Regions from separate parts of the Ectobacillus sp. JY-23 genome, predicted to be linked through region 1. Evidence: riboswitches for the same ligand, from Rfam matches in the RefSeq annotation. Region 1 holds a riboswitch; the other holds the start of a gene.
What was found. A riboswitch is a leader RNA that binds a small molecule or an ion and turns the genes downstream of it on or off. The one in region 1 is predicted to bind preQ1.
Positions count from the first base shown of each region.

Region 2: linked by a shared signal. The riboswitch ahead of queC (7-cyano-7-deazaguanine synthase QueC) and the one ahead of MUG87_RS15005 (QueT transporter family protein) in region 1 are both predicted to bind preQ1.

Region 1 covers NZ_CP095462.1:2,960,542-2,971,793, forward strand. The annotation lists gene MUG87_RS14980 (methyltransferase) at 1-433, shown strand, start outside; gene MUG87_RS14985 (Delta(5) desaturase DesA) at 651-1,667, shown strand; gene MUG87_RS14990 (sensor histidine kinase) at 1,833-2,963, shown strand; gene MUG87_RS14995 (response regulator transcription factor) at 2,960-3,559, shown strand; gene MUG87_RS15000 (sensor domain-containing protein) at 4,000-6,069, shown strand; gene MUG87_RS15005 (QueT transporter family protein) at 6,096-6,581, opposite strand; PreQ1 riboswitch class I at 6,588-6,632, opposite strand; gene MUG87_RS15010 (Cof-type HAD-IIB family hydrolase) at 6,803-7,585, shown strand; gene MUG87_RS15015 (DsbA family oxidoreductase) at 7,658-8,374, shown strand; gene MUG87_RS15020 (spore germination protein) at 8,573-10,057, shown strand; gene MUG87_RS15025 (GerAB/ArcD/ProY family transporter) at 10,073-11,161, shown strand; gene MUG87_RS15030 (Ger(x)C family spore germination protein) at 11,158-11,252, shown strand, end outside.
Region 2 covers NZ_CP095462.1:77,825-89,076, reverse strand. The annotation lists gene MUG87_RS00450 (GNAT family N-acetyltransferase) at 1-277, shown strand, start outside; gene MUG87_RS00445 (YkvS family protein) at 851-1,033, shown strand; gene queF (preQ(1) synthase) at 1,177-1,674, opposite strand; gene queE (7-carboxy-7-deazaguanine synthase QueE) at 1,692-2,408, opposite strand; gene queD (6-carboxytetrahydropterin synthase QueD) at 2,401-2,883, opposite strand; gene queC (7-cyano-7-deazaguanine synthase QueC) at 2,880-3,536, opposite strand; PreQ1 riboswitch class I at 3,797-3,840, opposite strand; gene MUG87_RS00420 (DUF6254 family protein) at 4,015-4,128, opposite strand; gene MUG87_RS00415 (efflux RND transporter permease subunit) at 4,315-7,350, shown strand; gene MUG87_RS00410 (DinB family protein) at 7,401-7,919, opposite strand; gene MUG87_RS00405 (M3 family oligoendopeptidase) at 8,199-9,893, opposite strand; gene MUG87_RS00400 (MarR family winged helix-turn-helix transcriptional regulator) at 9,963-10,412, opposite strand; gene MUG87_RS00395 (ATP-binding protein) at 10,664-11,252, shown strand, end outside.

The sequences.
Region 1 (11,252 bases):
TAAAGGTCGATTGAATTTTTATATTAACTATTGGTTTCATGCAACTGTAATTGGTGTTGAAATGAATGAAGAGTTTTACAATGAAGCAATGGAAAATCGGGAAGGATATTTAGAAATAAGACCTGAGCGAGAAAATCAAATTCAATTTGAGCACTGTTTGGCACAAGACTATAAGATTCAACCAAAAGATAATCGATTTTATTTTTTTAACCCGTTCTCGATTCAAATCTTTATGAATGTAATTAATAATATTTTACGTTCTATTGAAGAACATAACAGAGAAGTGGATGTAATTTTATATTACAGCTCGGAAGACTATATGTATTTTTTAGAAAACCAAACGGCATTTGAACTCATACATGAAGTAACGCTGCCTGGAGAATACGAAAGCAATGCGTTTGAGAAGTTTTTAGTGTATCGCCTTTCTTATTAGGGTTATACGTTCAAGTTGAAAAGCTAATTATACGTAAAAAGGGTGCAGACCATTTTGGCTGCACTTTTTATGTGTGGTCGGCATGCTTCTACCATAATGTAGTCCTGTATATAGGGTATGACATTTGTCATGGGTGTCATATGACATGTATGTCTACAACGAAGAAAGGGTTTTCTTTATAATTTGAGGTAATAACATGAATAAGGGGAAATGAAACATGACAAATAAACAAATGCATTTGCGTAAGCAAGTAGCTCCCTATGAGAAATCGGATATGTGGCATAGTGTGAGACAGCTTTTGAATACGTTGTTACCGTTTGTAGTATTATGGTTTTTGGCTTATAAAAGTCTAGCTGTTTCCTATGCGTTAACACTTCCTATTACAGTTTTGGCGGCAGGATTTTTGGTGCGTGTTTTCATCATTTTCCATGATTGCTGTCACCATTCCTTCTTTAAGAGTCGTCGTGCGAATAAAATTTTAGGAACGATTACAGGAGTATTAACGTTATTTCCATACAATCAATGGCAGCACAGTCATTCTGTGCACCATGCAACAAGTGGCAACCTGGATAAACGCGGTGTTGGTGATATTTGGATGATGACGGTGGATGAGTACATTGCATCTTCGTTTTGGACGCGTGTTGCATATCGTTTATATCGCAATCCGCTTGTTATGTTCGGACTAGGTCCAACGTATATTTTCTTGATTACCAACCGCTTTAACCGAAAAGGCGCGCGCTGGAATGAGCGCTTAAACACATATATAACAAATATTTTGATTGCTGGTATCGTAGCTCTTTTATGCTGGGCAATTGGCTGGCAGGCTTTTTTGCTTGTACAAGGGCCAATTTTCTTAATCTCAGGTGCGGCAGGTATCTGGTTATTCTATGTACAACATACGTTTGAAGATTCTTATTTTGAAGAAGATGAGAATTGGGAATATGTAAAGGCAGCGGTAGAAGGAAGCTCCTTCTATAAGTTACCGAAAATCTTACAATGGTTAACAGGTAATATTGGTTACCATCATGTACATCACTTAAGTCCACGGGTGCCGAATTATAAACTTGAGGCAGCGCATAATCATACAGAACCTTTACAAAATGTGCCGACCATTACCTTGATGACGAGTCTACAATCGTTAAAGTTTCGTTTGTGGGATGAAAACACGAAACAGTTTATGACGTTTAAAGATATTAAAGCAATGCAGAGTTATAAACGAGCAAGTGTTAAGTAAAAACAAAAACATTGGTTTTTAGATGGTAGAGAAGAAAGGGCCATGTGTAGTTGCGTTTAGAGCCTAAGAGAAGCTCGTGCTGGGTGCATGCCTTTCTTTTGCATCTTCATACGGTATGTCAGAGAACGTGATACAATAGAGAAAAGAGTATAAGAGGTTACGTTCATGCTAAAAAAATATATGACCTTTCAAAAAGGCGGGATTTCTCCCTATATATGGACGATTTTATGTATCCTGCCTTTTTATTTTATTTTTCAGCTTTCATCAGTTGTTCAGATTATAATTGGTGTTTTCATTACGATCTTATTTTTCATTTTCTATCGAATTGCCTTAGTGTCAACAGGCTGGCCTGTTTATGTTTGGGCATTTATTTTAATCAGTATTTCTATTACTTCTACAAGTTTGTTCAGCTATGTGTATTTTGCATTTTTTCTCGCTTATTTTATTGGTAACATTGCAGATCGTACTGCCTTTCTCATCATATATTTTGTGCATCTTATTAGTACATCTGTGTCTATTAACTTTAGCATTGTCACACATGATGCGTTATTTTTAAAGCAGTTACCATTTGTTATTATTGTGTGGATTAGCGTAATCTTAATGCCTTTTAATATTCAAAGCAGAAAAGAAAAGGACGAGCTGGAGGAGCGTCTGGAAGATGCTAATAAACGCATTGCAGAGCTTGTAAAGTTAGAGGAACGGCAACGTATTGCTCGTGACTTGCATGATACACTCGGACAAAAGCTTTCATTAATTGGTTTGAAAAGTGATTTGGCACGTAAATTAATTGATAAAGATCCAGAGCAAGCGCGTAACGAACTAAAGGATGTACAACGTACCGCTAGAACTGCTTTGAGCGAAGTAAGAAAAATGGTATCTTCAATGCGAGGGATTCGTTTTAAAGACGAAGTACAACGTATCAAGCAAGTGCTAGAAGCGGCCGAAATTCGTCTTATCTATGAAGGAACGTCTCTTAAGCAGGCTTCACTGCTAACAGAGAATATTTTAAGTATGTGTTTAAAAGAAGCTGTGACGAATATAGTTAAGCATAGTGGTGCATCTATTTGCTATATTACAGTTGAGCAATCTTGGAAGGAAATCACTCTAATCGTGAGGGATAACGGAACCTTTAAGTCACCTACATCGTACGGGGCACCTGGTTACGGAATTTCGGGAATGAGAGAGCGATTGGAGTTTATCAATGGCGGGATGGAGATAGTAACTTCAGATGGTACATCGTTAATCATTACAGTTCCAAACGATACGAAACAGGCCGAAAAGGAGAAATTCAAATGATTTCCATTGTGATTGCAGAAGATCAGCAGATGTTATTAGGGGCATTCGGATCGCTTCTAAGTCTGGAAGATGATATGACAGTTGTAGGGAAAGCATCAAACGGTCAAGAGGCAGTTGAACTGGTACGGAAACATAGACCGGATGTTTGTATTATGGATATTGAAATGCCGGGGAAAAGTGGATTAGATGCAGCGGAGGAGTTAAGAGGATTAGGATGCAAGGTAATTATTTTAACAACGTTTGCACGCTCTGGTTATTTTCAACGAGCTGTACGGGCTGGTGTGAGCGGCTACTTGCTGAAAGACAGTCCAAGTGAAGAGCTGGCAAGCTCTATTCGAAGTGTAATGAATGGAAAGCGCGTATATGCGCCGGAATTAATGGATGATATGTACGGAGAAGAAAATCCATTGACTGACAGAGAAAAAGAAGTGTTAGAGTTGGTAGCGGATGGGAAAAATACAAAAGAAATTGCAGATCAGCTCAGCATTAAAACTGGTACAGTTCGTAATTATATCTCAACAATTTTAGATAAGCTTGAAGTGAAAAATCGAATCGAAGCAATTACCCAATCAAAGGAAAAAGGGTGGTTTAAGTAGAAGCACAAAGCGCTATCATGCGTTTTGTGTTTTTTTATTTGGCTGTGTTAAAGCCAGATGTTGCTAATCAACAGAGAATTGAAACAAAACCTATTAAAAAATCCTTCTTATGTTTATATTGGAAAACAATTCATATATAATAATATATGTTATTACGAGGAAATGGACGCAAATGAAAGTAGTATTTTAAAAATAAATACATTTATTTATTTTTATATTAAGAAATAACTTGTTTTAGGTACCATATATAAATTCGGCAAACCTATTGACGGCAGAGACGTAAAACTATAGGGCTAACATCGTTGACTATGCCAGCCAGCTACCGATGAAGAGGGAAAGACAAATCCATTGGTACCCGATTGGTTTTTTTAAAATTGTAAGAAACTCAACAGCCGTAGTATAAAATGTACGAATAGATTTAGAAAGTAGGTGCCACTCTATTGAAACAGAAACTACAAAACTTTCAATTGTCTCTCGTTTACAAGTCATTATTTGATTATAATCCAAATGCGAGTTATGTCTTAGATACCCAAGGTTCCTTTATTATTGTTAATGATGCGACGTTTACATTAACCGGAAGAACAGAAGATGAGCTATTAAGTATGAATTTTATTCCTCTTATTCGTGAAGACCACTTGGAAGTAACGCTCATGCACTTTAATGAAGCCTTACAAGGAAAGCAAAGAAGCTTTGATACGGTTATTTTACATAAAGATGGACGTAGTGTAGATCTTCGTGTGATTGCAGTACCAATTCTGATTCAAGGAGAAATACATGGTGTTATAGGTATTGCGGAAGACGTAACAGAAAAGAATAAAATCCAAAAAGAGTTGTTGGTCTCAAAGAGTCAGCTACAAAATATGTTTAATAGCTTGGATGTATGCGTGTGGACACTTGATAAGGAGTCGTATACCTTTAAAATTTCACCAGCATGTGAAGAAATTTATGGGGTAACAGTAAAAGAATTTCAGGAAGATTGGCAAATATGGCGCAGTTTTATCCATCCCGAAGACCAAGAGGAAATAGAGTCGCGGTATCAAGAAGTACTAGGGGGACAGTCCTGGACATCGGAATATCGTATCATTAGCCGGGACGGTAAAACAAAGTGGCTGTATAACTATGTGATGCCTATCAAGGATGAAATGGGCAACATTATCCGTTTTGATGGAGTTGTGACAGATATTAGTGGTAGGAGAAAGATTGAAGAAGATCTTCACGTTATGGCATTTCAGGATGCACTTACCGGGCTACCTAATCGAAGAATGTTTAATAAGCGACTCGAAAAAGCATTAAAACGCGCTAAGAAGTGTAACACCAAGCTTGCGGTGATGTATTTAGATTTAGACCGCTTTAAATTTATTAATGATTCATTGGGACATCAAGCAGGAGATCGTTTATTACAACTCGTAAGTAAACGTCTAACAGAAACCATGGATGATCGTACCGTTATTTCTCGCCAAGGTGGCGACGAGTTTTCTATTTTAATTGAAAATGTGAAGGACATACAGCATATAGAAAGTATTGCAAAATCATTGTTGCATATTATCACGAAGCCGTTGCAGCTTGAGGGGTACGAGTATATTTTAACAACAAGCATTGGCGTAAGTATCTATCCAGACCATGCAGACACAGCGGATGGTCTTATTAAGCGAGCAGATCAAGCTATGTATCGGGCGAAGGAGAGCGGAAAAAGCAATTTTAAGATTTATAATCCCGGTATGACACAAGATTTATCACGTATGATGCAAGTAGAACAGGCGCTTCACAAAGCGTTAGAACGTAATGAATTAAGTCTATATTACCAGCCAATTGTTGATACTTGTTCATCTCAAATTAATGGCTTTGAAGCTCTTATTCGTTGGAAGCATGCCGAATGGGGATTCATCTCTCCTGCTGAATTTATTCCAATTGCAGAAGAATCCAGTTTAATTGTTCCAATCGGTGAATGGATTCTTCAAACAGCCTGTATAGAAAATAAAAAATGGCGTGAAAATGGTTTTCCGAATACATATGTTTCAGTCAATATTTCTGCTAGACAGTTTGAACAAGATCGCTTTGTACAACAAGTGGAAAGAATTTTACAAGAGACGGATATGGAGCCACATTATTTAAGAATGGAAATCACAGAAACTGCAAGCATGAAGAATGTAGAAAATATGATTGTAAAATTAAATAAGCTAAAAGACTTAGGAATTCAGGTTGTTTTAGATGATTTTGGCACAGGTTATTCCTCATTAAGCTATCTTCAGAAGCTACCAATCAAGGCGTTGAAAATCGATCAATCGTTTATTCGTGGTATTAATCAAGACAGCAACCAAGAGGCTATTGTGAAAACAATTATTGGTATGACAAAAGGACTGAAGATGAATGTGATTGCTGAAGGTGTAGAACAAAAACAGCAGCTGGAATTTTTGCAAGAGCTCGGGTGTTATAAAATGCAGGGATACTTATTCAGCAAACCAATTCCTCTATCCGCCTTTGCACAATTACATGACAATAGAAGTATATAAAAAAAGCCTCCGACTGGAGGTTTTTTTTATATACGTTCTTTAAAATTAACGCGTTTATTGAGCGCATACATAACTGGAATGCCAACGGTCATTACAATTAGTTCACCAGCAGCGGTCGTCAACCAAGTAAATAAAAACGGAAGATCAAGCGCCAAGTTGAGTTCCCAAGCAATAAGGAACATCGTGAACGTAAATACAATTGTATTAAAAGTCATGCGTGCCAGAATGCTTTTTATATAACGAGCTGAGAAAATAGTAATGGACAGCGCTAAAATGGATTGACCAACCCCGAATACCAAATCATATGCAACCATTGGTGAAAAGAATAAATTTGTTAAAAATACCCCAAGTACAATGCCATAGAAGTATTTGGGATTAAATACTACCAAATGGTTGAACATTTCTGAAACGCGAAATTGAATGTTGGTAAAACCGAATGGCTGAATCAATGCAGAAACAGCAATATACAGTGCGGCTACAATACTATTTACAGCTAATGTTTTGATACGCATCGTAATCTCTCCTTAGTTTTTTATCGTGGGAGGGTTTCGAACCACGTTTTTTTATAATCAGAACATCATCGTATAACGTTACGGTTACAAGCGTCAACAGGAAATTGCATGTAAAGCGGTTGTATTTCATAAAAAAGTTCTTTCCATTTTGATACAGTCAATGGTGTGATAAAATTATATTTGTATAAGTAAAACCCCGATATGTAGAAGGAGGTTGTTTTTTGAGTTATAAAGCAGTGTTTTTAGATATTGACGGTACGATTTTGCCGCACGGGAAACAAATTGCCAATGAAACAAAAGGTGCTATCGCAAGGCTGAAAGAGAAAGGTATGCATGTTGTGATTGCTACGGGGCGTGCTCCTTACTTTGCACAGCCCGTTATCGCTGATTTAGGAATCGATTCCATGATTTTTTTCAACGGTTCGTATGCGTTGCATGAAGGAAATGTAATTCATGAAACACCAATTGATAAAAAGGTGCTAGAAAAATTGCATATAAAGACAATGGAACATCAACATCCCCTTACGTATCTAGCGGGAACAGAATTTAGAGCAACTGCATTAGAACATCCATATGTCATAGAAGCATTTTCGCAAGACCCATGGAAGCCAGAGCTTGCTTCTCATACATTTTGGCAAGAACAACATATTTATCAGTTGTTTTTACATTGTGAAGCCCAAGAGGAACGCTTATATCAAGAGCATATTCCGGAGCTTGATTTCAGACGCTGGAGTCAATCTACGATGCGTACTTGCGATGTAAACTTGTCAACAGGTACAAAGGCAACGGGCATTGAAAAAATTCTGGAACGTATTGGAATTGCGCCTGATGAGGCGGTGGCATTTGGAGATGGCTTAAACGATGTTGAGATGCTAACAATGGTTGGGATGGGTGTAGCTATGGGAAATGCGGCACCTGAAGTGCAAGCATATGCGAATATGGTTACTAAAACGGCAGAGGAACACGGTGTAAAGTATGGTTTAGAGAAATTAGGATTGCTGTAAAGCGTTATAACAGACACTAAAGTCTCAATATGATACGATGGATGAACAGTAAGATAAATATGGAGGGTTTCTATGAAAATTGAAATATGGTCTGACTTTATGTGTCCGTTTTGTTATATTGGTGAACATCGTTTAAAGGCGGCTTTAGAGCAGTTTCCGCATAAAAATGAAGTTGAATTCGTATACCGTAGCTTTGAACTAGATCCGAACGCAAAGCGTGATTATGATACGGATATTTATGGCTTATTAGCAGTAAAGTATGGTACGAGTGTAGCGCAAGCAAAAGCAATGAATGCGAATCTTGCAGAACAAGGAAAACAGGATGGTTTAACATTCAATTTCGATAACTTTGTGCCAACTAACTCGTTTGATGCTCATCGTCTCTCGCACTATGCAGCAACACAGGGTAAGATGGATGAATTTATGGAACGCGGGTTTTATGCAGGATTTACGGAAGGAAAGCATCTTGGCGACCATGAGACGTTACTTGCACTTGCGGCTGAGGTTGGTTTGAATACTGAAGAAGCTGCCGCAGTCCTTGCTGGTGATGCTTTTGCAAAGGAAGTTCGTGCAGATGAGCAGGAAGGTGCAGCACTTGGAATCACTGGCGTTCCATTCTTTGTCATTAATCGCAAATATGCAATTTCAGGAGCGCAGCCAACAGAACTATTTCTACAAACGCTACAAAAGGTATGGGATGAAGAACAACCCCTTACAATGATTAACGGAGCTGATAGTGCCGTTTGTACGGATGAGGGTTGTGAAGTACCTAAAAATAAAGAGAGTTAAAGAGAGTGTCCAAAGCTTTGGACACTCTCTTTTTGGTGAATTTGTTAAAGTGTAATGCTGATAATGGGCACTTGTTATTGGAGTGGGAAGCGAATCTTTGTGAAGTCAACAACAAGCTATAATAGAGCCTTTACATGAAGCATAGTTTATGAAGATATTGCCAAATATAAAGAAAAACAAGTGAAAGGAGAGTGTGATATGAGACAAGAAGGCGGATTTGGGACACCAATTGAATCTATTGCTGTTTTGGTTGAAATGTTTCAAAAGTCTAAGGACTTTATTCAATTTTCCTTACCGGGCTCTCCTCAGATTACAATCTCCTTTTTTCGTACCATGATTAATGAGGAAACATTACATCGGGACGTGTTACCGCATGTTCCAGCAGATGTTTCATCGCTTGTTGATTTACAAATTGCATTACCGATAGAAGCTATGGAGCTTACAAGAAATATTGAACAGATATCAAGCAAGGTACTGAATGGATATGCAATGATTGAAGATGGAAGTGACACTTGTCTTCTCATTGCAATATGCAATAAAGAAGGCAGGCAAATTGCAACGGCTGAAATTGAGTATAATGTGGTCGGCCCGCAAGAAGCTTTTGTAGAACTAATAGATATCAATTTAAACATGCTGCGAAGGAGATTACCGACTCCTTACCTATGTGTGGAAGAATTAGAAATTGGCACACTTTCGCATACAAGAGTGGCAGTTGTTTTTATTGATGGAATTGCGAATCAAGATAATATCAAACATGTAACAGATAAGCTGAAAAATATTGAAATTGATCATATCCAAGACAGTTCATATGTAATACGTATGATTGAAGATAATCCAAACTCGCTCTTTCCGCAAGCCATTAACACGGAGCGGCCTGATCGTGTAGCAGGTGTTTTGGCAGAAGGCAAAATTGCTGTGTTGGTGAATGGCTCTCCTTTTGCCATTACATTACCAACCACACTAGTTGAATTTTTCTCAACCTCAGAAGATTATAACTTGCCTTGGATTATGGCTTCCACTTTTCGTTTATTGCGTCTGTTTTCTGTATTGTTTTCCATGCTGGCCACACCCTTGTACGTGGCGGTACTTACTTATCATTATGAGCTAATTCCTAAGGAACTGTTAAGAACATTAATCGCTTCTAGAAGTACCATTCCATTTCCACCGGTAATTGAAGCTCTTTTTTTGGAAGTTGTCATTGAGCTACTTCGTGAGGCGGGTGCTCGCCTGCCGTCTAAAGTGGCCTTAACAGTTGGTATTGTAGGCGGTATCGTTATTGGGCAAGCAGCAGTTGAAGCGAGCTTAACGAGCAACATATTAATTATTATTGTTGCTTTATCTGCATTATCGTCCTTTACAACACCTATCTATAAAATTGGCAATACAATCCGTTTGACCCGCTTTCCGCTCATTTTATCCGCTCAGTTTTTGGGGATGTTTGGTATCGTATGTTTTAGCTTATTTATGTTAACGCATTTGGTGCGAGCGCAATCGTTAGGAAGACCGTATTTAGCACCCTTTTATCCGACGCGAATATCGGATTGGAAGGATAGCTTTGTGCGAATGCCGATTTCTTCTTTTTTTAGCCGTCCTATTACAGCACGAGCTCGCTATAATAAACGATTTGATAAACATGTGGTAGATAAGCATAAGTCTAAGCCTAAAAATGATTTTACAGACTAGAAAGCAGGTGCTTCAATGAAGACGATACCTGTTCAATATCAAGTTTCTCCTTATTTGGTCTTTTTTTTGATTCATGCTATGCAGGTTGGTGTGGGAATGCTTGGATTTGAGCGAATTATTGCCAAGTTTGTTGGCAACGATAGCTGGATTAGTGTGTTATTAGCCGGTGTGAGTATAAATGTTATTATTTGGATGATGTATAAGCTAGTGGGCGGAGAGCAGAAGGATCTTATCGAAATTCATCGGGCGGTATGGGGGAAATGGCTAGGAGGATTATTTAGCCTCTTCTTTTTAGGGTATCTATTTATATCAGGAACAGTTGTTTTACGTACTTATATTGAGGTGCTACAGGTTTGGATGTTCTCTAATATCTCAACCTGGATCTTTGCGGTTGTATTATTAATCTTGGCTTATTATATCGTTTCAGGCGGATTTCGAGTTGTAGGAGGAATGGCTTTTTTTGGGATGGTCATTCCGTTATTTCTGGTCTTTACCGTATTTTATCCAATTGGATATGCTGAATTTCGAAATTTATTGCCCATATTCAATCATTCTCCCATGGAAGTTGTCAAAGGCATGCAAGGGGCTTTATTCAGTATCTTAGGTTTTGAAGTGTTTCTCATTTATTACCCTTTTGTGAAAGATGGGAAAAAATCGCAAAAGTTTGCGCATGCGGGAGCATTACTCACTACGGCAGGCTATACATATCTAATGATACTTTCGTTAGCTTTCTTTAGCAAAGAACAACTTTCGCAAAGTATATGGGCGTATTTAAGTATGATTAAAGTAATTGAATTTCCTTTTATAGAGCGATTTGAATATATTTTAATTTCATTATGGGCTTTTGTAATTTTGCCTAACTTTGTTGTTAACTTTTGGGCTGCAAGCCGAGGGTTAAAGGTACTGTTTAAAGCCAAACAAAAATACTTTCTGTGCATTCTTTTAATAGCTGCTTTACTGTTGGTGAATTGGATGGATGACCGGGAGAAAGTGAATATGATGAATACAATGGTTGGGAAGATAGGAGCAGCATTTATATATGGATATCTTCCATTGCTTCTTTTGCTTCAAACCATTAAACAAAAAATGAGGAAACAAGCATGAAACGTGGATTGATATGTTTACTTTGTGTCTTGTTAGTAGCATGTAGTCAAGCCAAAATTTTAGATGATTTATACCTAGTGCAGATTATGGG
Region 2 (11,252 bases), 1.0 Mb from region 1:
ATCTATTATTTTGGAAAAGGAAGCCGATGATGACGAATATTATATTGATACACTCTCTGTTCATCCTGATTATAGCGGCAAAGGCATCGGCAGTGCACTCATTCAAAAAGCAGAAGAACAGTGCCAAATGCTCGGCTACCATAAAATCGCCATTTTAGCAGACATGTCCAATACACGTGCTTTATCTTTATATAAACATAGAGGCTATATACATGATTATACAATTACTTTAGTCGGAGAGCCCTTTGCACACTTATCTAAAACCTTTATGACATAAGGGACAGTCACAGAAACTGTCCCTTACTGTCCATGATCTATATCATCTATTTTATCTCGCTTCTTCTTAGGCTTGCTTTTCGTAAGACTGACAAACAATACAACTATAATCACTATAATAATAGCAATCTCCATACGCTTGTCTCCTCTCTTAAAACGGCATTGTATCTCTAATAAGCTTTTTCTACATAACTGCTTCACAAAACGAATGCACAAAAGTTTCTCACTATATATGATATGTTTTTACTTGATTTCTCTTAGTTGTGACCTTCTCTCCTGGTTAACACAATGTCAGTTTCTTCACATGTATTTATATAATGTATTTTCTCTAACATATAAATAAAACCCTTCCATTTGTTTCCTAGCGAATTTTTTGTTTCTTTTCAAGAATTTGTCATGAAAACATTTACAAACACAACATTTTAGTTCAAAATAGGAGAAAGTATATAAATACAACGCATTGATTTGACATACCGTTTTTATGTATTCATACGACGATTCATAGTCAATGCTAGAATTGTATTTCACATGATTGATTTACCTACTAAACTATTTACGTATGAGGAGAATGCTTATGAAAATTGCGGAAGCCGGAGAAGTCATTGAATTTAAAAACGGATTGCAGGGCCGCGTTCAAAAGGTCAATAAAAACTCCGTCATTGTTGATATTACTATCATGGAAAACTATAAAGACCTTGATTTAGAACCACTAACAGTTGTAAATCACAAAAACTATCGAATTGTACAAGAAGCATAATACCTTAAAAAGGGTATCTCGCACTGCGAGATACCCTTTTTCGGTTACTTTTTGAAGCTATTCAGTTAGTTTTTCTTTTTTTCGGTCACTTTTTGAAACAATCCGGTCAGTTTGCCGACCTTTTCGGCCACTTCTGTCTCAACTTATCGATTATCCACCGTCTCTGGATAGAGATCATGATTCATCATACGGTACTCCGCCATTTTTTCATATTTCGTACCAGGACGACCGTAGTTGCAGTACGGATCGATAGAAATGCCGCCGCGCGGTGTGAATTTCCCCCATACTTCGATGTAACGCGGATTCATTAGCTTAATCAGATCGTTCATGATGATGTTCATGCAGTCTTCATGAAAATCGCCGTGATTACGGAAGCTAAATAAATATAGTTTCAAAGATTTGCTTTCTACCATTTTAATATCTGGGATATAACTAATATAAATGGTTGCGAAATCTGGTTGTCCTGTTTTTGGACATAAGCTTGTAAACTCTGGACAGTTAAATTTCACAAAGTAATCGCGATTCGGATGATTGTTATCAAACGTTTCTAAAATTGCCGGGTCATACTCAAATAAATATTTTGTATGTTGGTTGCCTAGTAATGTTACATCTTGTAATTCTTCATCTTTACGTCCTGCCATTTGTTTATTCTCCTCTCTTATACACCGCGTTTATTGCCCCATACAAGGGCGTGTAGCTGCGGCAATACCTTCGCATCGTTCATCTCTTTACATTGTATGGCTTGTTCAATCAACCAATCGTAACGAGACAGCAGCTGTGACAAAAGGGCGCTGTCATCTGTTGTATGCACGTCCTCATTTCCGACTTGCAGGAAAAACGGGATATTAGGATAGCGTGTATGCACTTGCTTGGCATATGCAAAATCTTGTTCATCAAATACAACCACTTTTAAGCTAATATCTTTATGCTTCATTTTTTCAAGAATATGATCCAGCGCCAAGAAATCAGTCGTCATACCTGAGCTTGGTGGCTTTGGCGAAAAAGTCACTTCATCGACCGCAAGCAGCCAGTCCTGCCATTTGCTCCCCTGCGTTTCAATTGCTGTCCGTATACCATGTTCCTGAAGTAAAGAAACCAAAGTCCCTAGCGACTTCAACAGTGCAGGGTTCCCGCCTGACAACGTTACATGGGAAAAATTATCCCCGCCAATCTCTTGTAACTCTTGCCAAATTTCTTCTGCACTCATTTGTCGAATTTGCTCTTTAGCCGAACCGTCCCATGTGAAAGCCGAATCACACCAAGCGCAGCGATAGTCGCAACCGGCAGTGCGTACAAACATGGTTTTTTGTCCAATCACCATACCTTCCCCTTGGATAGTTGGACCAAAGATTTCCAGAACAGGAATATTAATCAAGCTCCATCCACTCCCGTCTCATCTCGGCATAGCTTGTCGCCGTTTCGTACAAGCGCACAAATTCTGTCCGAGCTCCCTGGTATTGCGGACGCTTCTTAAGCGCTAATTCCATCTGCTCAAAAATCCATACTACCATATTTTCGGCCGTTGTATTCATCGGGGGCAGCGTTTCATTTAAATAACGATGATCTAAATAAATCTCAATTTCTTCTTTCCAAATCTCTTTAATATCGCTAAAATCGATTGCAAGACCAATTTCATCAACAAAACCACTGATGCCAAATACAACTTTGTACGTATGGCCGTGCAAATTCTTACATTTCCCTTCATAGCAATGTAAGTGATGCGCCGCGTCAAAGGTGAACTCCTTGCTGACCAGCACGCGTTTATTATGATAGCGCAATTGCTTGCGATTAATATCTTGATCTATTTTTTGTAGGTTTTCTACAATGCGAAATCCGAAAAGGTTGCTCATACGTTCACACCCTTTCGCTTCATATATACATCATAGCCCGCTTTACGCAGGTGACATGCCGGACATGCTCCGCATCCATCCCCCATAATACCGTTATAGCATGTTAACGTTTTTTCTTTCACAAATTCCAAGGCACCAAGATCATCCGCGAGCTTCCATGTCTCCGCCTTATCTATCCACATCAGCGGTGTATGAATAACAAATGGATAATCCATAGCTAAATTCAACGTTACATTCAAAGACTTAATAAACACGTCGCGGCAATCTGGATAACCGCTAAAATCCGTTTCACACACACCGGTTACGATATGCTTGGCATCCATTTGCTTAGCCATAACAGCTGCAAAAGAAAGGAACAATAAATTTCGTCCGTCTACAAATGTTGACGGCAACTCGCCCTCTTCTTGTGTAATTTCAATGTCATTACGCGTTAACGCATTCGGAGCAAGTTGGTTGAGCAAACTCATATCGAGGACTGTATGCTTGACACCAAGTTCCTTTGTAATAGCAGCTGCACACTCAATTTCCAGGCTATGACGCTGGTTATAATTGAAGGTAACCGCTTCGACTTCGTCAAATTGCTGCAGTGCCCAAAACAAACACGTTGTACTGTCTTGTCCTCCACTAAACACAACAACTGCTTTTTTCTTCATACTCATTTCTCCTTTTCTATAGAAGAAAGAGACCTTGAACCCAAGAAAAGCGGAGCCGGCTCGTTCAGACGCAGAGCATAAGGTTCTCGGACCCGCAAGGCGCTTTTTGCCTTGTGAGGGCCGAGGTTCTTAGGCGGTAGCGTCTAGCCGGCGGAGCTGGACACCACCGAAAAGCGGAGCCGGCTCGTTCAGACGTAAAACCATAAGGTCCTTACACTTTTCTTGTCTTAAAAAACAGAAAACAACATCTAAGGATGTTGTTTACCTTAGTTTTTTATAGAGGGAGTTCGCGAACCTCTCCCATGCTTTGTGCATGGATTTTCTTCTGTTGTAGCGCTATTTATTCTATCATATTTAGAATGGTCGCACATTAGAAAAGAACGTATTTTTATTTTTCAGAAATTTAACATTCATGTTTTATAACCAACTTCCATATATTCCAACGTACTACAAAAAAACGCGATGAGCATCATCACATTTACTTCTTTTCCTCATCGACAAGCTCTGCGAATGATTTCACTTTACCATGTGGTTGTTGATTTTCTTTACGCGCTTTCCATTGTCTTTCTTTTTCACGTTTTTTATCAGACATGTGTACAACTCCTTATAATGTAGTCTCTTTTAGAATGACACGGAAGGGAAAAAAATATGCTGTTCACATTTCATTCACAAAACCTATACAAAAGTTACAAAAAACTGATACAAAACAGGTGCACAATGGAGAAGAATCAGCTACAATAAAGAAGTCAATTCTATTATATCAGAAGGGAATGTCACTATGAATTTTTTAACAAGATTCAGTTTGAAAAACGCGGTTGCGGTATTCATCATTTCGTTCCTTCTCATTCTCGGCGGTGCCTATTCCTTCTCGAACCTGAAGGTTGATTTGTTACCAAACATTGAATTCCCTCAGGTTTCCGTTGAAGTGGTGTATCCGGGCGCTTCTCCCGATGATGTGAACGAACAAGTCACAACAAAGCTAGAAGACAAATTTAAAGGGATTGAAGGGGTCAAAAAAGTAAGCTCTTCTTCCTATGAATCCATCGGTATTATCAACTTAGAATTTCCTTTTGATGCCGACATGGATAAAATTGAACAGCAGTTGAACACCTTCATTAAAGATGCGAAGCTGCCTGATAATGTGCAAACAAAGGTAAACCGCTTCTCATTCGGTTCCTTCCCAATTTACAACATTTCTTTGTTTGCGAAAGGCGATACAGATGTTGAACGATTGTTGGACGAATCAATTATTCCAGAACTAAACAAAATTCAAGGTATTAATAGCGTATCTGTCGGCGGTACAAAAGAAGATTTAATTCGCATCACAGTCGACAAGGAAAAAGCACTGCAATACGGGTTGTCTCTAAACGCCGTAAAAGAACAAATCAATGCTAAGTTTTTATCCTTCCCGGCAGGGCGTATTAACGCGAACGAACTCCAAGTACCGGTTCGTGTGGAAGAAAAGCTAGGTGAAGTGGAGAAGCTAGAAAATCTCCAGTTAACATCTCCACTTGCAAAACAAGGTGCGCCAGGCACTGCTCCTGCACTGCCATTACTAAAAGATATTGCGAAGATTGAAGCAGTAACCGAGCAAGCAGAAAAAACACGATACAACCAAAAAGACTCCTTGTCTATGGCTGTCACGAAAAAGCAAGATGCCAATACAGTTGAAGTTGCTGACAAAGTAACAGAAGTATTGAATAAGTACGATGATCAGGTTGACTATGCCATCGGTTTTGATTCTGCGGAAGGCATTAAAAGTTCAGTTGAAACGCTTGTAAAAGAAGGATTATTAGGTGCTCTCTTTGCTTCTTTAGCTGTACTGTTATTCCTTCGTAATATTCGTGCAACGATTATCGCGATTATTTCCATTCCGCTATCTTTGTTATTTGCGGCTATTTTCCTAAATCGTCTTGATATTTCGTTAAATATTATGACTCTTGGTGGTATGGCTGTTGCGGTTGGTCGTGTTGTTGACGATAGTATCGTTGTTATTGAAAATATCTTCCGTCGCGTACGTCGTTCAAAAGATGGTATGTCGGATGAACTCGTTGAAGATTCTACACGCGAAATTTTAATGGCGATTACGTCGTCTACAATTACAACGGTTGTTGTATTCTTGCCGCTCGGCTTTGTAGGTGGTATCACAGGTGAGTTCTTCTTACCATTTGCGTTAACGATTGTCTTTTCCCTATTGGCTTCCTTGCTGGTTGCAGTTACAGTCGTACCAATTTTGGCGCGCTTCTCCTTTAAGAAGGTGCCGAAAGAAGAAGAAGAAACGGGCTTACAACGCTTCTATGCACGTGCTATTGCTTGGTCTCTAAACCATAAAGCGATTGTGATTATCAGTTCGTTTGTCTTGTTATTTGGATCATTTGCTGTCGTTCCTTCTCTTGGCTTTACGTTTATTCCGAACGAGCAGCAAAAAACATTGGTAGCAGCGATTGAACTTCCTGCTTCTACATCTCTTGATAAAACCAACGATGTATCATTAAAGCTTGAAAAAATGTTTGCAGATAAAAAACAAATTAAAGAAGTGACAACTGGTGTCGGAAGCCGTGATTTCACAACCGGTTTAAAACGTGAAAATAAAGCAAACTACTTTATTAACCTAAAAGAAGGCACGGATGTTACAAGCTTCATTAAAGAACTAGAAAAAGACATGCAACGTATTACTGATGCGGAAGCTACAGGTACAAAGCTTGGCGTACAAGAATTATCCAGCGGTGGTCCGCCTTCCAACAACAATGTGGATATTGATTTGTACTCCAATGACTTAGAGGCTCTGCAAGAAGCCGCAGGTAAAGTTGAAGCATATATGAAGAAAAACAAAGATTTAAAATATGTGTCAAACAACTTCACGGAAAAACAAAAACAATACTTGGTGGAAATCAAGCCGGAAAAAGCTTCTGAATACGGTTTATCTGGTTTCCAAATTCTCGGTACGATTTCCGATCAAACAACACCGGTAAGTGTTGGTACGTTAAAACTTGACGGTAAAGATCAAAACGTACAATTGTCTTATGACAAAGAATTGAGCTCTCTTGCTGATTTAGAAAAAGTGACACTGTTTGGACAACGCGGTCCTGTTGCTCTGACAGAAGTAGCTAACGTCAAGGAAGTAGAATCCTTTACAGCTATTCAAAAGCTTGATGGTAAGGTGTACGCACGTGTAAGTGCACAAATTCAAGGCGACAATACACAAAAGGTTACACAAGATGTAGTAAATGGTGTAAAAGATTTGAAGCTGCCTAAGGATGTATCACTTGAAGGCGGCGGTGGTAGCGATGAAACTGTTAAAACGTTCCAAGACCTTGGACTTGCAATGTTGATTGCAATTGGTCTTGTGTACTTGACAATGTTGATTACATTCGGCAAAGCGCGCATTCCGTTCATCATCCTTTCATCACTTATTTTCGTACCAATTGGTTCTCTTGTATCGTTATTCTTAGCAAAAGAACCATTATCAGTTAGCGTAATGATTGGCTTCTTAATGCTGATTGGTATCGTTACGACAAATGCAATTGTACTAGTAGACCGTATTGGCCAAAACCGCGACAAGAAGGGCATGCCAATTCGCGAGTCCTTGATTGAAGCAGGTAAAACGCGTTTGCGTCCAATCCTAATGACGGCGTTCGCAACAATTACTGCCTTAATTCCGTTAGCCTTAACAACTTCTTCAGGAACATTAATCTCAAAAGGCTTAGCTATTACAGTAATTGGTGGTTTAACGTCATCTACATTGCTAACGCTAATTATTATTCCAGTTATGTACGAACTGTTCTTCCGTAAACAAGCAAAACAAGAGCGATAAGAAAAGACCTTGTGCACAAGCACAAGGTCTTCTTTCTCATTTTATTTCTATTATGAATGCAAGGCCCTCTTGGCTTCTTGTATCTGCGCCAAGTGCCTTTTTTCATGATAGTCTAAAAACTCCAGCCATTGCTGCACATTGATTTCACCAAACACAGGATGCTTTGCTGCTTTCTCAAACAAATCTCGTTCATCGGTTACGCTATGAATCACATGCAACAGCTCACGGCGAGACGTTTGTAGTAAGTCTTGTATTTCATCTTGCTTCATGATAGTATCTGTTGGCTTCATTTGCTCAGGTGCCTCGCGCTTGTAAGCACGGTTTAACGTAGCCTGCACGGGTTTTAACGTAACTTGTACACGCTCTGTTTTATGAAGAGCATACGTGATAGCAGACGTAACGGCCTGCTCTACTAAATGCAAATGATGTAAATTTTGCGCTACGCTCCACTTCTCTCGCTTCGGCTTAGCGTTCAACTGTGTATCGTGAAGACTAGCTACTTCTTTCACAACTTTATCTCTTGTGTTTGTTAACGTTTCCAAAATGGTTTGAATACTTGTTTGTGTCATAATTTCTCCCCCTTTTTGAAGTGGCTCTGTTAAAGTTCTTTGTTGATTTCAGCTGAGGGATTTGCTTTCCGCGGTGGCTCCTTAACTCGCTTTTCCCGCAACTTACAACTCTCACTCCAATCCACAAGTGCCAATTATCAACATCACCTTTAACTCACAGCCTTTGAAATAAAAAGACGCCTCCAAAGAAGCGCCCTATCTGTGCATGTATAGGAAGCTTTCTTCCTTATTATCCCATGAACAGCTCATAAAGTCGATAAAATTATCAGAAAATTCCTGTTACATCTTTGTGTCATCCACGCTATCAAGCCATGCTTGAATCTCTTCGACCACAGATTCAACACACCCAGGAGCAAATGGAGATGTTACGCCAGCTACTTCCACAAGCTCAAGGAAGGACTTGCTACCGCCTTGACGACATAACGTCACATAATCTGCCCAAGCTTCTTCCCTATTTTCACGCGAACGCTTCCAGAACTGAAACGCACAAATTTGTGCAAGTGTATAGTCAATATAATAAAATGGTGAATTATAGATATGACCTTGGCGTTGCCAGAAACCACCCTTCTCTAGAAAAGCTTGTCCATCGTAGTCACGATGCGGCAAGTATTTCTTCTCAATTTCGCGCCATGCCGCTTTTCTCTCCTGCGGTGTTGCATCTGGATTTTCATAGACAAAATGCTGGAACTCATCTACGCTCACTCCGTACGGTAAAAACAACAGGGCGGAGCTCAAATGTGAAAAATAATATTTCTCTGTATCTTCTTTAAAAAACAGCTCCATCCATGGCCAAGTAAAGAACTCCATGCTCATTGAATGAATTTCACACGCTTCATACGTTGGCCAATTATACTCAGGTACCGCAAAATTGCGACTTTCGTAAACTTGGAACGCATGACCTGCTTCATGTGTTAATACATCGATGTCGCCCGACGTACCATTAAAATTAGAGAAAATATATGGCGCTTTGTAATTTTCAATAAATGTACAATAACCGCCGCCTGCTTTTCCCTTTTTAGCAACCAGATCCATCAAATTATTTTCTAGCATGAATGTAAAGAATGTATCGGTTTCTGGAGATAGTTCTTTATACATTTGCTTGCCGTTTGCAACAATCCATTCAGCATTTCCTTTCGGCACCGGATTCCCTGATGGAAACTCAAAACCTTCATCATAAAATTTCAGCTGATCTACACCAATGCGCTGTTGCTGACGCTCGCGTAATTTCGTTGCTAGTGGCACGATATGATCTAGTACTTGTTTGCGGTAGGAAGCGACCATCTCAGCATTATAATCCGTACGGAACATGCGCGCATAACCAAGCTCAACAAAATTTGTAAATCCAAGCTTTTTCGCAATTTCTGTACGCACTTTCACCAGCTTGTCGTAAATTTCATCTAACCCCTCTTCATGCTCAGCCAAAAAGCCATAATAGGCCTCATTTGCGCGCCTACGAACCTCACGATCTTGATGCTGCGTAAACGGTACAAGCTGCGACAGCGTACGCTCCTCTCCTTCAAATTCGATTTTGGCGGAAGCCATCAGCTTTGTATATTGCGAAGCCAACTTGTTCTCTAACTGTAAGTCCGCCAGCACTTCATCAGAGTACGTCCGCAGTTCACAAGAAGCAAGTGCAAACAGTTGGCTCCCATATAATTGTTCTAATTCCGCACGATACGAAGAACCAACAAGCGCATGATAGTATTTTGAAACAAATCCCTTCACGACCGGCATTGTTTCATCAAAGAACTCTTGCTCGGCTTTATAGAACTCATCATTTGTATCAATCGTATGTCTCACATAACACAAATTTGCCATTGTATGATAATCATTACGTACGGCATTAATTTGTTCCATTGCTTGCTCCTGTTGCTTGGCGGAGGTTGCTTTTTCAAACTGAGCCAGCGCTTTTGTAAAACGAGTTTCTACTTCTTTCATATTAGGTCTTACATATGTATAGTCTTGAAAACTCATCTCTACTCACTCTCCTATATAGATATCTCTTTCTTATTCCATGCTCATCTATAAATTCCTGTTTTTTGATTACATTCGTGCATAATACTTTCCGACCTTTTTCAGTAATTGCAGCAATTGTTCTTTTTCCGCTGCCGTAAGCATAGCGAGTGATTCGTGTAACTTTACTTCATGAATAGGAAATATGGTCTCCATCAGCTTTGTACCTTCTGTTGTTAGGTCCGCAAAAATAACACGTCGATCATATGTACATGGACGGCGGAGCACCAATCCCTTCTTTTCTAACTTATCCACAACATAAGTAATACTACCGCTGGCAATTAAAATTTTTTCACCGATTTGTTGCAAGGGCTGACTCCCCTTATGATACAACAACTCTAGGACCGCAAATTCAGTTGGGTTTAACTCATTTTCTTGCGCAGATTCATTAGAAATATTCATCAATGCACGATGCACACGCGAAAGACCGATGAACACCTTTAGTGAAAGAGAAATCTCTTCTTTTTTATACTTACTCATTTCATCTCACCCTTTAAATATCTTGAAGTAAAAGTATCATATCGGAAACAATTGGAAATTGTCAATATATTTTCATATCTTTTATTGGAAATCATTATGTTTTTCGTAGAAAGTTTTATATACTAAAAATGAGATTTATCAAATACTAAATAAGATAAAATTATCTTTGCATGTTTTTATTTTATACATCTGGCTTTTACAAAGACTTCCCCAAGTCTGCTCAGCCTATTTAAAACAAAGGAGAACAGCTTGTGAATGCTATTTTAAAAACGATTCTATCTTATGCACTGCTCGTCGTATTACCTACGACAGCTTGTTGCACTTTTCTATTTATGTACCATCAATCCAATATGGAGAAAAAAAATAAACGAGAAGCGCGTGTCGTTGTGGATTTATACAAAGATAATCTCGACCGATTTGTCGGTGAAGCCATTTCTGCTTTGGAAACTTTAGCAATGGTAGTAGACCGAGCGAACAATGACTCTGAACAAATTCAAGAAATTTTAAATAGTATGGACAAACGCGACACGCGCTTTTCGGGTTTCTACTATGCACAAACAGATGGTGTTATTTATCTCGCATCTTATCCAATTGCAAAAACAGTAGATATATCTGACCGTCCTTATATCCAAGAAGCATTAGAAACACAAAAAACTGTTTTATCTCCGCCAATGAATGGTCGTATGGGAGGGAAAAATGTCATTGTCGCCGCTACACCCGTTATTGATAAAAAGCTGCAAACAACCGGTATTGTAATGGCAAGCCTTCGATTAGATTATGCCAGTGACATCCTTACAACATTAAAACCGGAATATCATTTTGAAGTATCTGATTCACAAT